DNA from 3 places in the Synechococcus sp. A18-25c genome. Region 3 is predicted to be linked to each of the others. Evidence: predicted binding sites of a transcription regulator. Region 3 holds the regulator's gene; each other region holds the start of a gene.
The links. The regulator NtcA, encoded in region 3, controls nitrogen genes in cyanobacteria. The targets are predictions, from matches to a motif close to GTANCNNNNGNTAC.
Positions count from the first base shown of each region.

Region 1: a site for NtcA is predicted at 1,724-1,737, ahead of SynA1825c_RS13135 (DUF4278 domain-containing protein). Genes of this name have one in related genera too.
Region 2: a site for NtcA is predicted at 1,783-1,796, ahead of glnA (type I glutamate--ammonia ligase). Genes of this name have one in related genera too.

Region 1 is NZ_CP047957.1:2,436,716-2,439,986, reverse strand. It holds gene SynA1825c_RS13150 (Zn-dependent hydrolase) at 1-496, shown strand, start outside; gene SynA1825c_RS13145 (DUF1028 domain-containing protein) at 493-1,170, shown strand; gene SynA1825c_RS13140 (hypothetical protein) at 1,174-1,392, opposite strand; gene SynA1825c_RS13135 (DUF4278 domain-containing protein) at 1,474-1,641, opposite strand; gene SynA1825c_RS13130 (type 1 glutamine amidotransferase) at 1,830-2,600, opposite strand; gene ureC (urease subunit alpha) at 2,597-3,271, opposite strand, start outside.
Region 2 is NZ_CP047957.1:1,527,706-1,530,976, reverse strand. It holds gene SynA1825c_RS08495 (hypothetical protein) at 1-207, shown strand, start outside; gene glnA (type I glutamate--ammonia ligase) at 303-1,724, opposite strand; gene SynA1825c_RS08485 (allophycocyanin subunit beta) at 1,937-2,461, shown strand; gene SynA1825c_RS08480 (alanine--glyoxylate aminotransferase family protein) at 2,573-3,271, shown strand, end outside.
Region 3 is NZ_CP047957.1:318,850-322,120, reverse strand. It holds gene dcd (dCTP deaminase) at 1-271, opposite strand, end outside; gene SynA1825c_RS01525 (cob(I)yrinic acid a,c-diamide adenosyltransferase) at 271-879, opposite strand; gene rph (ribonuclease PH) at 1,015-1,737, shown strand; gene ntcA (global nitrogen regulator NtcA) at 1,816-2,550, shown strand; gene SynA1825c_RS01510 (DUF3084 domain-containing protein) at 2,609-3,271, shown strand, end outside.

The DNA of each region.
Region 1 (3,271 bases), 390 kb from region 3:
GGTCGAGTCCATCGCCCAACTTCACCCAGGGGATCCTGTGGCGACGGTGGGTCGGCTGGAGGTTTGGCCCAATGCCGCCAACGTGGTGCCCGGCTCCGTTTCGATGACGGTGGATATTCGGGATCTTAGCCCCGCTGTCTTGGATCAATTGGTCTCCAACCTGGAGATGGAGCTCGAGCGGATTTCCACTGCGACGGGATGCCCCATTCGTTTGGAGCCTCAGTTTCAGGTGGAGCCGACCCCAGCTGATGCCATGGTGATGTCGACCATTGCGTCAGTGGCCACGGATCTCGGCCTCCGCTGGAGTGGGCTGCCGAGTCGTGCCAGTCACGATGCCCAAGAGATTGGCCGTCGCTGGCCGATGGGCATGATTTTTGTTCCCAGCCGCGATGGTCTCAGCCATTCAGCGGCCGAATTCACCACTGACCGCCAGTGTGTGGATGGCACTGCTGTTTTGCTGGAAACCATTCAGCGGCTTGACAGTGCCCTCACATGACCTTTTCGATCGTTGCGCGAGATCCAAGCAACGGCCGGTTTGGGGTCGCCGTGGCAACTTGCCATTTGGCGGTGGGATCCACCGTCCCTCACATTCGTGCGGGGGTTGGTGCTGTGGCTACGCAAGCACACACCAATCCTTATCTCGGCATCTGTGGGCTGGAACGGCTTGAACAAAGTGCGGATGCCGATGAGGTCTTGAGCAGCCTGCTCGCCGATGACCCTCACCGTGATCAACGCCAGTTTCATCTCATTGATTCCACTGGTCGTACAGCCTGTTGGACTGGCCAGTCTTGTGGAGGCTGGGCAGGCCACCGCCATCACGCGAATCTTTCAGTGGCGGGAAATTATTTGGCTAGTAATGCAGTACTTGCAGCAATCGAAGAATCTTTCCTCTGCAGCGACCCGACGTGGAAATTAGGCCGTCGATTGATGTTGGCTCTTCAGGCAGGTGAAGCAGCAGGCGGCGACCAACGCTCTGACACATCAACATCTGCTGCGCTTCAAGTGAGTGGGGAAGCCGCTTTTCCACTTTTGGATTTGCGCGTCGACTTTCGTGATTCTGCTGTTGAAGAGTTGATGCGTGTATATGAACGCAGTCAGGAGCTCTGGGCTCAAGAGTGGCGCGATTCGTTTGCCGAATTGCCACGCTTAAACCGTCTGATAGCGGGCTGACTCTCAGGAGGCCACGGACGTTGCCCAATCCAGGCTGACGCCGGCTTGGCGAGCATCTTGAGCAAGTTGCTTCATGCAACTCACTTCGAACACGGCCTGCCCTGACAGCAGAGCATCCCACTCACTTTCGGGAAAGTGGCATTGGAGCCAGAACACTCCGTGGATGCTCGCTGGTTGAAGCAGCACCAGCTCGGAGTCGTGAGGTTGTGCAATCAGATCCACGCACCCAATGCATCGCTGGGTCCATTAACTCCTCAAGGCCCTGGCCTCAGTTGTTTTTCTTGATACCGAGTTGCGAATTCCTCAGCGTGTGTACTGAACGCCGCGATAAATCAACTCCACGGGGACCCTTTGAGGAGTGGTCTGGCGGGACTGGTACACATTGCGGCGGTACGTCAGCTGAATCACGGGCTTTTGTGCGGCGCCGTGGTTGGGGCTGTAGGTGTTTCCGCGATAGAGGAGTGTGGTCATGGTTGTTCAACGAAGCAAGCTCAGGTCCCCGTTCCATGGCCTGAGTCGTACTGCGCCACGCGTATTGCGTGGTGAACGCTTTGTAGCAGTTGCTACTAAATGATTGTCCGCTGTGGGTTTCTTCTTTGGTTGTTCAGATGGATACAGTTTTAGAAAACTTTTGCGTTTGATTTTTGCTTGGCGAAACCTTATTTGCCTGCGCTGCTTCCGGTCGTGAGCGGCAGCAACTGCCGCAGGGCGGCTTCGAAGAAACGTGAGCCTTGGGTTTGCAAGTCGTCTCCCACGCGATGCCACATCCGCATGATCTGCGCAGGGCCTTCCGCGCCCATGGCGCTCACCACATAGGCCTCGTCTTGCACGATCCATTGCTGGAGTGATGCCGTGCTCACTTCGAGGTGGCATTGCAGGCCAAGAGCGTGGCGACCGACTCGAAACACCTGTTCTGCACAGTGCAGTGAGGAGCCCAGCAGCGTCGCCTGCTTTGGGAGATGAATCCGGTCGCCGTGCCAATGCAGCACCGTGGTGCTTGTGCCCAGGTTCTCCAGCAACGGTTCGGTATCGGCTCCGATCAGCCAGTGAATCGCCCCAAGCCCGACTTCTTTTAGGGGCTGAGGTGGTTCCCCTACATGCAGTGGTTCCACTGAACCGCCTGCGGCAACAGCCAGAAGCTGTGCCCCCAGGCAGATGCCGATGACCGGCTTTTCAGCCTGGTGCCAGGCAGTTAGCCAATCGAGTTCTGCTTGGAGCCAGTTCAGTCCTGGGCTGTGTCGATCGTTCACGCCCATCGGTCCCCCCAGCACCAAAGCCAGGCAGTTAGGGCAGTCGCCCGGAGCGGGTAGCGCATCACCCAGGTCGGGACGCAGGATTCGGATGGTGAGGTCTTGTTGGGTTGCCAAACGGCCGATCAAATCAGGCCCTTCGTGGTCCACGTGTTGGACCACCAACAGCGTGGGGCTCAAAGCAGCAGATAGCGCTGGGCCAGGGGCAGCACTTCAGCGGGCTCGCAGGTGAGCAATTCACCGTCGGCGAATACCTCATAGGTCTGCGGGTCCACGCTCACCTCCGGCAGCGCTGAATTCAGCTTGAGTCCGCTCTTACCCACGCTGCGCGTTTCCATTACCGCCCTGCAGGTGCGTTCCAGCCCCAGCTGGCGTTGGATGTCGGCATCCATCGCCGCTGCGCTCACGAAGGTGAGACAACTGGGGGCGAGGGCCTTGCCGAAGGCACCGAACATCGGTCGGCCGTGCACCGGGCCGGGGGTGGGAATCGAGGCGTTGGCATCGCCCATCTGGGCCCAGACGATCGAACCGCCCTTCACCACCAGTTCCGGGCGAATGCCGAAGAAGCCCGGCTTCCAAAGTACGAGATCGGCGAGCTTGCCGGTTTCGATCGACCCCACCTCGCTGCTGATGCCGTGGGCCAACGCCGGGTTGATCGTCACCTTGGCGATGTAGCGCTTCAGCCGGTGGTTGTCGTTGCGAGCGGAGTCTTCCGGCAGGGCACCGCGCTGCACCTTCATCTTGTGGGCGGTCTGGAAGGTGCGTGTGATCACCTCGCCCACGCGGCCCATGGCTTGGGAGTCGCTGGCGATGATCGAGAAGGCGCCCAGGTCGTGAAGGATGTCTTCGGC
Region 2 (3,271 bases), 1.2 Mb from region 3:
CAGCGCGCCGCCGCGGAATTCATGGCATGGGCTGACCATCACGCCCACGATGTTCTCCGTCAGGAAGCTTTGCAGGTTCAGATGGAGAGCCCTGTTCTGGATTCCGATCAACGCAGTGCCTTAGCTCAGCAGCAGGTGTACGCCCGTCGTCGCAGCCATCAACGTCAGCTGCATGACAGTGCAATCGCTCAGCTGCGACATCGCTGAAGACAGTCTCTTGGTTGCGTTGGTTTCGCCTACAAAAAAAGGGAGCCGAAGCTCCCTTGATTGAGGTTCACTGGTCTGCAAAGTCGTCTGACAAATCAGGCGTCGTAGTACATGGTGAATTCGTGGGGGTGCGGCCGCTGGCGTAGTTGCTGAACTTCTTCGTACTTGAGGTCAATCCAGTTATCAATGAAGTCCTTGGTGAACACGCCGCCTTCGAGGAGGTAGTGATGGTCAGCATTGAGGGCTTCCAACGCACCGTTTAGGGATGCGGGCACCGTGGCAATCGTCTTGAGCTGCTCCGCGGGAAGTTCGAACAGATCAACGTCCACGCCTTCGCCGGGGTCGATCTGATTCTTGATGCCGTCAATGCCGGCCATCATCATGGCGCTGAAGGCCAGATAAGGGTTGGCGAGGGCATCGCCTGAGCGGAATTCAAGGCGCTTAGCCTTGGGGCTTGGGCCCGTTAGTGGAATGCGCACGGCCGCTGAACGGTTGCCTTCGGAATACACGAGATTCACCGGCGCTTCGAAACCGGGCACCAGACGCTTGTAGCTGTTGGTGGTGGGGTTGGTGAAGGCGAGGAAGGACGGGGCGTGCTTCAAAATGCCGCCGATGTACCAACGCGCTGTTTGGGACAGATTGGCGTAGGTGCCTTCGCCGAAGAACAGCGGCTGGCCATCCTTCCAGAGGCTCTGGTGAACGTGCATGCCAGATCCGTTGTCGTTGAAGACCGGCTTGGGCATGAACGTGGCAGTTTTGCCGTACTGCTTGGCTACGTTGCGCACGACGTATTTGTACGTCATGACGTTGTCGGCGGCATGAATTAGTTCGGCGAACTTCATGCCGAGCTCGTGTTGGCCAGCGCCAGCCACTTCGTGGTGGTGCTTCTCGGTGGGAATCCCCAGCTCGGCCATTTTCAGGAGCATTTCCGAACGAATGTCCTGAGCTGTGTCGTTTGGAGCGACTGGAAAGTAGCCCTCTTTGACCTGGATTTTGTATGCGAGGTTTCCGCCCTCTTCCACGCGCCCGGTGTTCCAGCCAGCTTCGATGGTGTCAACGCTGTAGGAGCAGCCGCCTTCGGCCGAGTGGTAGCGGACATCGTCAAACAGGAAAAATTCCGGTTCGGGACCGAAATAGGCCATGTCGGCCAACCCTGTGCTGGAGAGATAGGCCAGAGCTTTCTGGGCCAGTGCACGGGGGCAGCGCTCGTAGGGCTCGCCGGTGCGGGGATCCTGGATCGAGCAGATCAGGCTGAGGGTTTTGTGGCGGTAGAAGGGGTCGATCCATGCGGTGGAAGGATCGGGAACCATCGCCATGTCTGAGGCGTTGATGGCCTTCCAGCCGCGAATCGAGGAGCCGTCGAACGCCAGGCCTTCGGTAAACGACTCGGGGTCGATCAGGTCTTGGCAGACGGTGAGGTGCTGCCACTTGCCGTGCAGGTCCGTGAACTTCAGGTCGATCAGCTCAATGCCTTCTTCCTTGATCAGACGAAGGACGTCCTGTGCTGTTTTGGCCATAGCGGGGACGAGATCCCGGAACTCAACATGACCGTAAATATCGACCTGCGCCCGTTTTGTATCAAGTGGCACCTTTTCCGCTTCTGCGTTCCGGGCGTCGACCGTCGGACTTGTAGGTAACCGTTTCTGTCAGATTCACGTGATCCCCTCTGCTAGCACGGTTTCGGGCGGTCGCCTCTGTTAGCTTCCGCCTGAAGTGGATAAGGCCCCGCATGCGCGATGCCATCACCGGTTTGATCGGCCAGTACGACCAGCTCGGTCGTTATCTCGATCGCTCCGCTATCGATCGCATCGAGAGCTATCTCGAGGAAGCAGACGTGCGTGTTTTGGCCGTCGAGATCATCAACCGGGAGGCAGCCGAGTTGGTGCGGGAAGCCAGCCAGCGTCTGTTTCAGGCTGATCCTGAGCTGCTTCTCCCTGGGGGGAATGCCTACACGACGCGACGCCTGGCGGCGTGCCTGCGCGACATGGATTACTTCCTCCGCTACGCCAGCTACTCGTTAATCGCAGGCGACAGCACGATCCTCAATGAGCGTGTCCTCAACGGTCTTGATGACACGTACAAAAGTCTCGGGGTCCCCACCGGTCCCACGGTGCGCAGCATGGTTCTGCTTGCCGATGTGCTGTGTGAGCGCCTCTTAAACGAGGGTGTGTCCCAGGCCAGCTGCGCGTTGGTGCGTCAGCCTTTTGAGCACATGGCTTCGGGCCTTGCCGCCAGCGACGTCCGTCAGCGCTAATTCCCCTCCTGCGAATCATTTCAAGCGGCATCGGACTGGCACCGCCATTCCCTTCACTGCCCGATCGATGCGTAGGCTTTTCGCTATTGATTCTCGAACCCGGCTTCGCCGATGACGCACTCACACCTTCCGGTTGACTCGTCCCATCGGCGCTCCATTGGTCCCATTGCAACGCCTGACCGGCTGTTGCTCGGACCCGGCCCTTCCAACGCCCACCCCACCGTTTTGGAGGCCCTGTCTCGGACTCCAATTGGTCATCTGGATCCGCTTTACGTGGAGTTAATGGGTGAAGTTCAGGAGCTGCTGCGGTACGCCTGGCAGACCGACAATCGCCTGACCTTGCCCATGAGCGGCACGGGTAGTGCTGCGATGGAAGCCACTCTGGCGAACACCGTTGAGCCCGGCGACACCGTGTTGGTGGCTGTCAAGGGTTACTTCGGCAACCGCTTGAAAGATATGGCCGGCCGTTACCGGGCCAATGTTCAGGTGATTGAAAAGCCATGGGGTGAGGCCTTCAGCCTCGACGAACTGGATGTCGCCCTTCAACAGCACAAGCCGGCGATTCTGGCGATGGTGCATGCCGAAACCTCCACTGGGGTCTGTCAGCCCATGGATGGCATTGGTGATCTTTGCCGTCAGCACGACTGCCTTCTGCTGCTCGACACCGTCACCTCCCTGGGAGGCGTGCCACTTCATCTGGATGCCTGGAAGGTCGACATGGCCTACAGCTGCAGCCAGAAAGGTTTGAGCTGCCCTCCTGGCCTGGGTCCATTCACCATGGGTCCGCGGGCCGAAGCCAAGCTCGCATCC
Region 3 (3,271 bases):
AATACTCACCGTCCTCATCCCGGTGCAGTTCCGTGGGTTCGAGGTTGGCGGGGTTGAATCGCTTGGGATTCATCACCGTGCCGGGCACGTGTTTGAAAATCAGAAACTCCTGAGGCGACAGCCGCAGGTCGTAGCCATATGACGAACATCCGAAACTCAGAACAGGATGCTGTCGGTGATCGGGATCGAGGTGACGAACCAAGCCACCCTGAAAAGGTTCCAGCATGCCGGAGGCAGCCTGTTCCGTGATCCAGCGGTCGTTCTTAAGCATCAGAAACCCCGGCGCAGTTCGGTGACCTGATCCGCGAGCCCCATCAGAGACTCAGGAATGGAAGTCCCTGTGATGATCACATCCATGGATCCTGGACGGGCTTCCAAACTCGCACGCACATCCTCTTCATCGAGGTATCCAAGCGCAATCGCCAAACCCAGCTCATCAAGCACCAGCTGATCAAGATCGCCGCAGGCGAGATGAGCACGGCACACCAACCAGACCGCTTCGACCGCCTCAATGGTGGAGGGCAGGGATGCGCTGGCGGGCTGCGACAAACATTCCATCACCGCTGGTCGCATCCAGGTCATGCGGTCACACAAAGTGAGCGCAGCCTCAGGGCCCTGGGCAACACCGCCCTTGAGAAACTGCGCCACGCCAACGCGGCTTCCCAGACCAGCACTGCGCAACGCCTGACTCAGCACAGTGCCAAAACTGCCGCGGTAGGGCGCGGTGTGGACCTGAAGCTGGCCTTCGGGAGCCACCAGATGCAGTGGCGGACGGGGGTCGAGTGCTGGTAAAGGCTGGAGACGCGAGCGCTCCACGACCCCATGATCGGCACCGCGTGTGTCGCGGGATCGATGGCTGGAGCTCAGGCTTGCGGTCATCGCGTTCGTCTTGGCTGGCCCACAACAGCCAGCGGACTTCGAATCTAGCGGTGAAAACGCGATCCACAAGATCTTCGACACCATCCCTGGTGTCTCATGCCGAATGTCAGGCTCATCAACATCCGCAAATAACTGATGGGCGAAACCGCTCGCAACGATGGCCGCTCGCCCGCCGACCTGAGGGCGTTCTCCGTGGAATGGGACCCCATGGGCTTTGCCCTGAGCTCCGTGATCGTGCGCACCGGCCGAACCGCAGTGCTCTGCAGCGTTTGCCACGAAGAGGGGGTCCCCCGCTGGCGTCGGGATCAAGGTCTGGGGTGGCTGAGTGCTGAATATCGATTGCTGCCGGGATCCACTCCAGAACGTCAGCGGCGCGAATTGATGAAACTCTCCGGCCGCACGCAGGAGATTCAGCGCTTGATCGGTCGCAGCCTGCGGGCGTGCCTCAACATGGACGTGCTTGGGGAAAACACCCTGCTCGTGGACTGCGACGTGATTCAGGCTGATGCGGGCACCCGAACCGCGGCGATCACCGGCTCCTGGCTGGCCTTGCAGAAAGGCTGCGAACGCTTAGTCGAGCAAGGCCTCCTCAGCGATAGTCCCGTGCAAGCACAGGTGGCCGCCGTGTCTGTGGGTCTGATCGATGGCGCCCCTCAACTGGATCTCGACTACAGCGAAGACAGCCGTGCCGATGTGGATCTGAATGTCGTGATGAACGACGCCGGAGATCTTCTGGAGCTGCAGGGCACAGCTGAAGGTGCAGCCTTCAGCCGCAAACAGCTGAACAGCCTGCTGGACTTAGCCGAACCTGGCCTCAAGCAGCTGATGGCATGCCAAGGGCAAGCACTCCAGAACTGACCAGCAGCCTGAAACGTGTTGATTGCTACAGGGTGACCCCGCATCGCTCCGTAACTTCCCTCCATCAGATGGCTGTAGATGGCAGAAGCGATACGCGGATTCAGCCGGACCGTCCCACACGTTGGTCGGTTGCCTGAAACCAGCCTGACTAACGCTCCCACGCCCTCCAGCCGCACGCTGCTGGAGGTGATTCGTGATCTGGAGGGCGCCAGTACCGAACTGGTGGAGCGCAACAAAACGATCTTTTTCCCTGGCGACCCGGCGGAACGCGTTTACTTAATTCGCCGCGGCGCCGTGCGTCTTTCCAGGGTCTATGAGTCCGGCGAAGAAATCACCGTGGCGCTGCTGCGAGAAAACAGTCTCTTCGGGGTGCTCTCACTGCTCACTGGTCATCGTTCCGATCGCTTCTATCACTCCGTTGCTTTTACGCGGGTGGAGATGGTGACAGCTCCGGCGAGCTCTGTGAGGCAAGCAATCGAAGCCGACACCAGCGTCGGTCTTCTCCTTTTGCAGGGTCTGTCCAGCCGCATCCTCCAGACCGAAACCATGATCGAAACGCTCACACACCGCGACATGTCGTCGCGGCTGGTGAGTTTTCTGTTGGTGCTTTGCCGCGATTTCGGCATTCCCAGCACTCAGGGCATCACGATCGACCTGCGTTTGTCCCACCAAGCCATTGCCGAAGCCATCGGCTCCACGCGGGTCACAATCACCCGTCTGCTCGGAGACCTGCGCAACTCCGGCTTAGTGGAGATCGACCGCAAAAAGATCACCGTTCTTGACCCCATCGCCCTGGCCAAGCGGTTCAGCTGAGCGCTCGACGGGTGAAGATGGGCACCACTTCAGCGGCCTGCCGCAGGGTTGAAAGCACGTGACAGGCTGGCTGCTGCTGTTGAGCCTCCTCATCCTGGGAGGGGTGCTTTCAACGCTTGGAGATCGCCTGGGCTCAAAGGTGGGCAAAGCCCGATTGAGTCTGTTTGGCTTACGCCCCCGACAGACCGCCGTGGTGATCACTGTGCTCACGGGAAGCCTCATCAGTGTTCTGTCGCTCGGGCTGATGCTGCTGGTGAGTCGCCAACTGCGGGTCGGTCTCTTCGAACTCGATGAACTCCAGGCGCGTCTACGCAGCAGCCGCACCGCCTTGAAGGCCAGTCGAGAGGCGCAGCAGGAGTCACGCGAGCAGCTCGAGCAGGCTCGCAGCGATGAAATCGCAGCTCGACAGACTCTGGCTGACGCGCAAGCCCGCGCCAGCGAATTACGAAGCACGCTGCAACCACTGCAGGAACAGACCCTTCGCCTAGAAGCGGAACGTCAGCGCCTCAGCCAAGACGTCAGCAATCGTGATGCCGAAATCCGTCGCACGGATGCAGAGCTCCAGGCTGTTCGTCAACAAATTCGCGATGGCGAAAACGAACTGCTGCAACTTGAGGAAAATCTCCTGGCCCTAAGACGGGGCAACGTGGCTATCAGCAGCGGCCAGCCCCTTGCCACGGTCACCCTCAAACTCGATCGACCGGATCAGGCACGCCAGGTC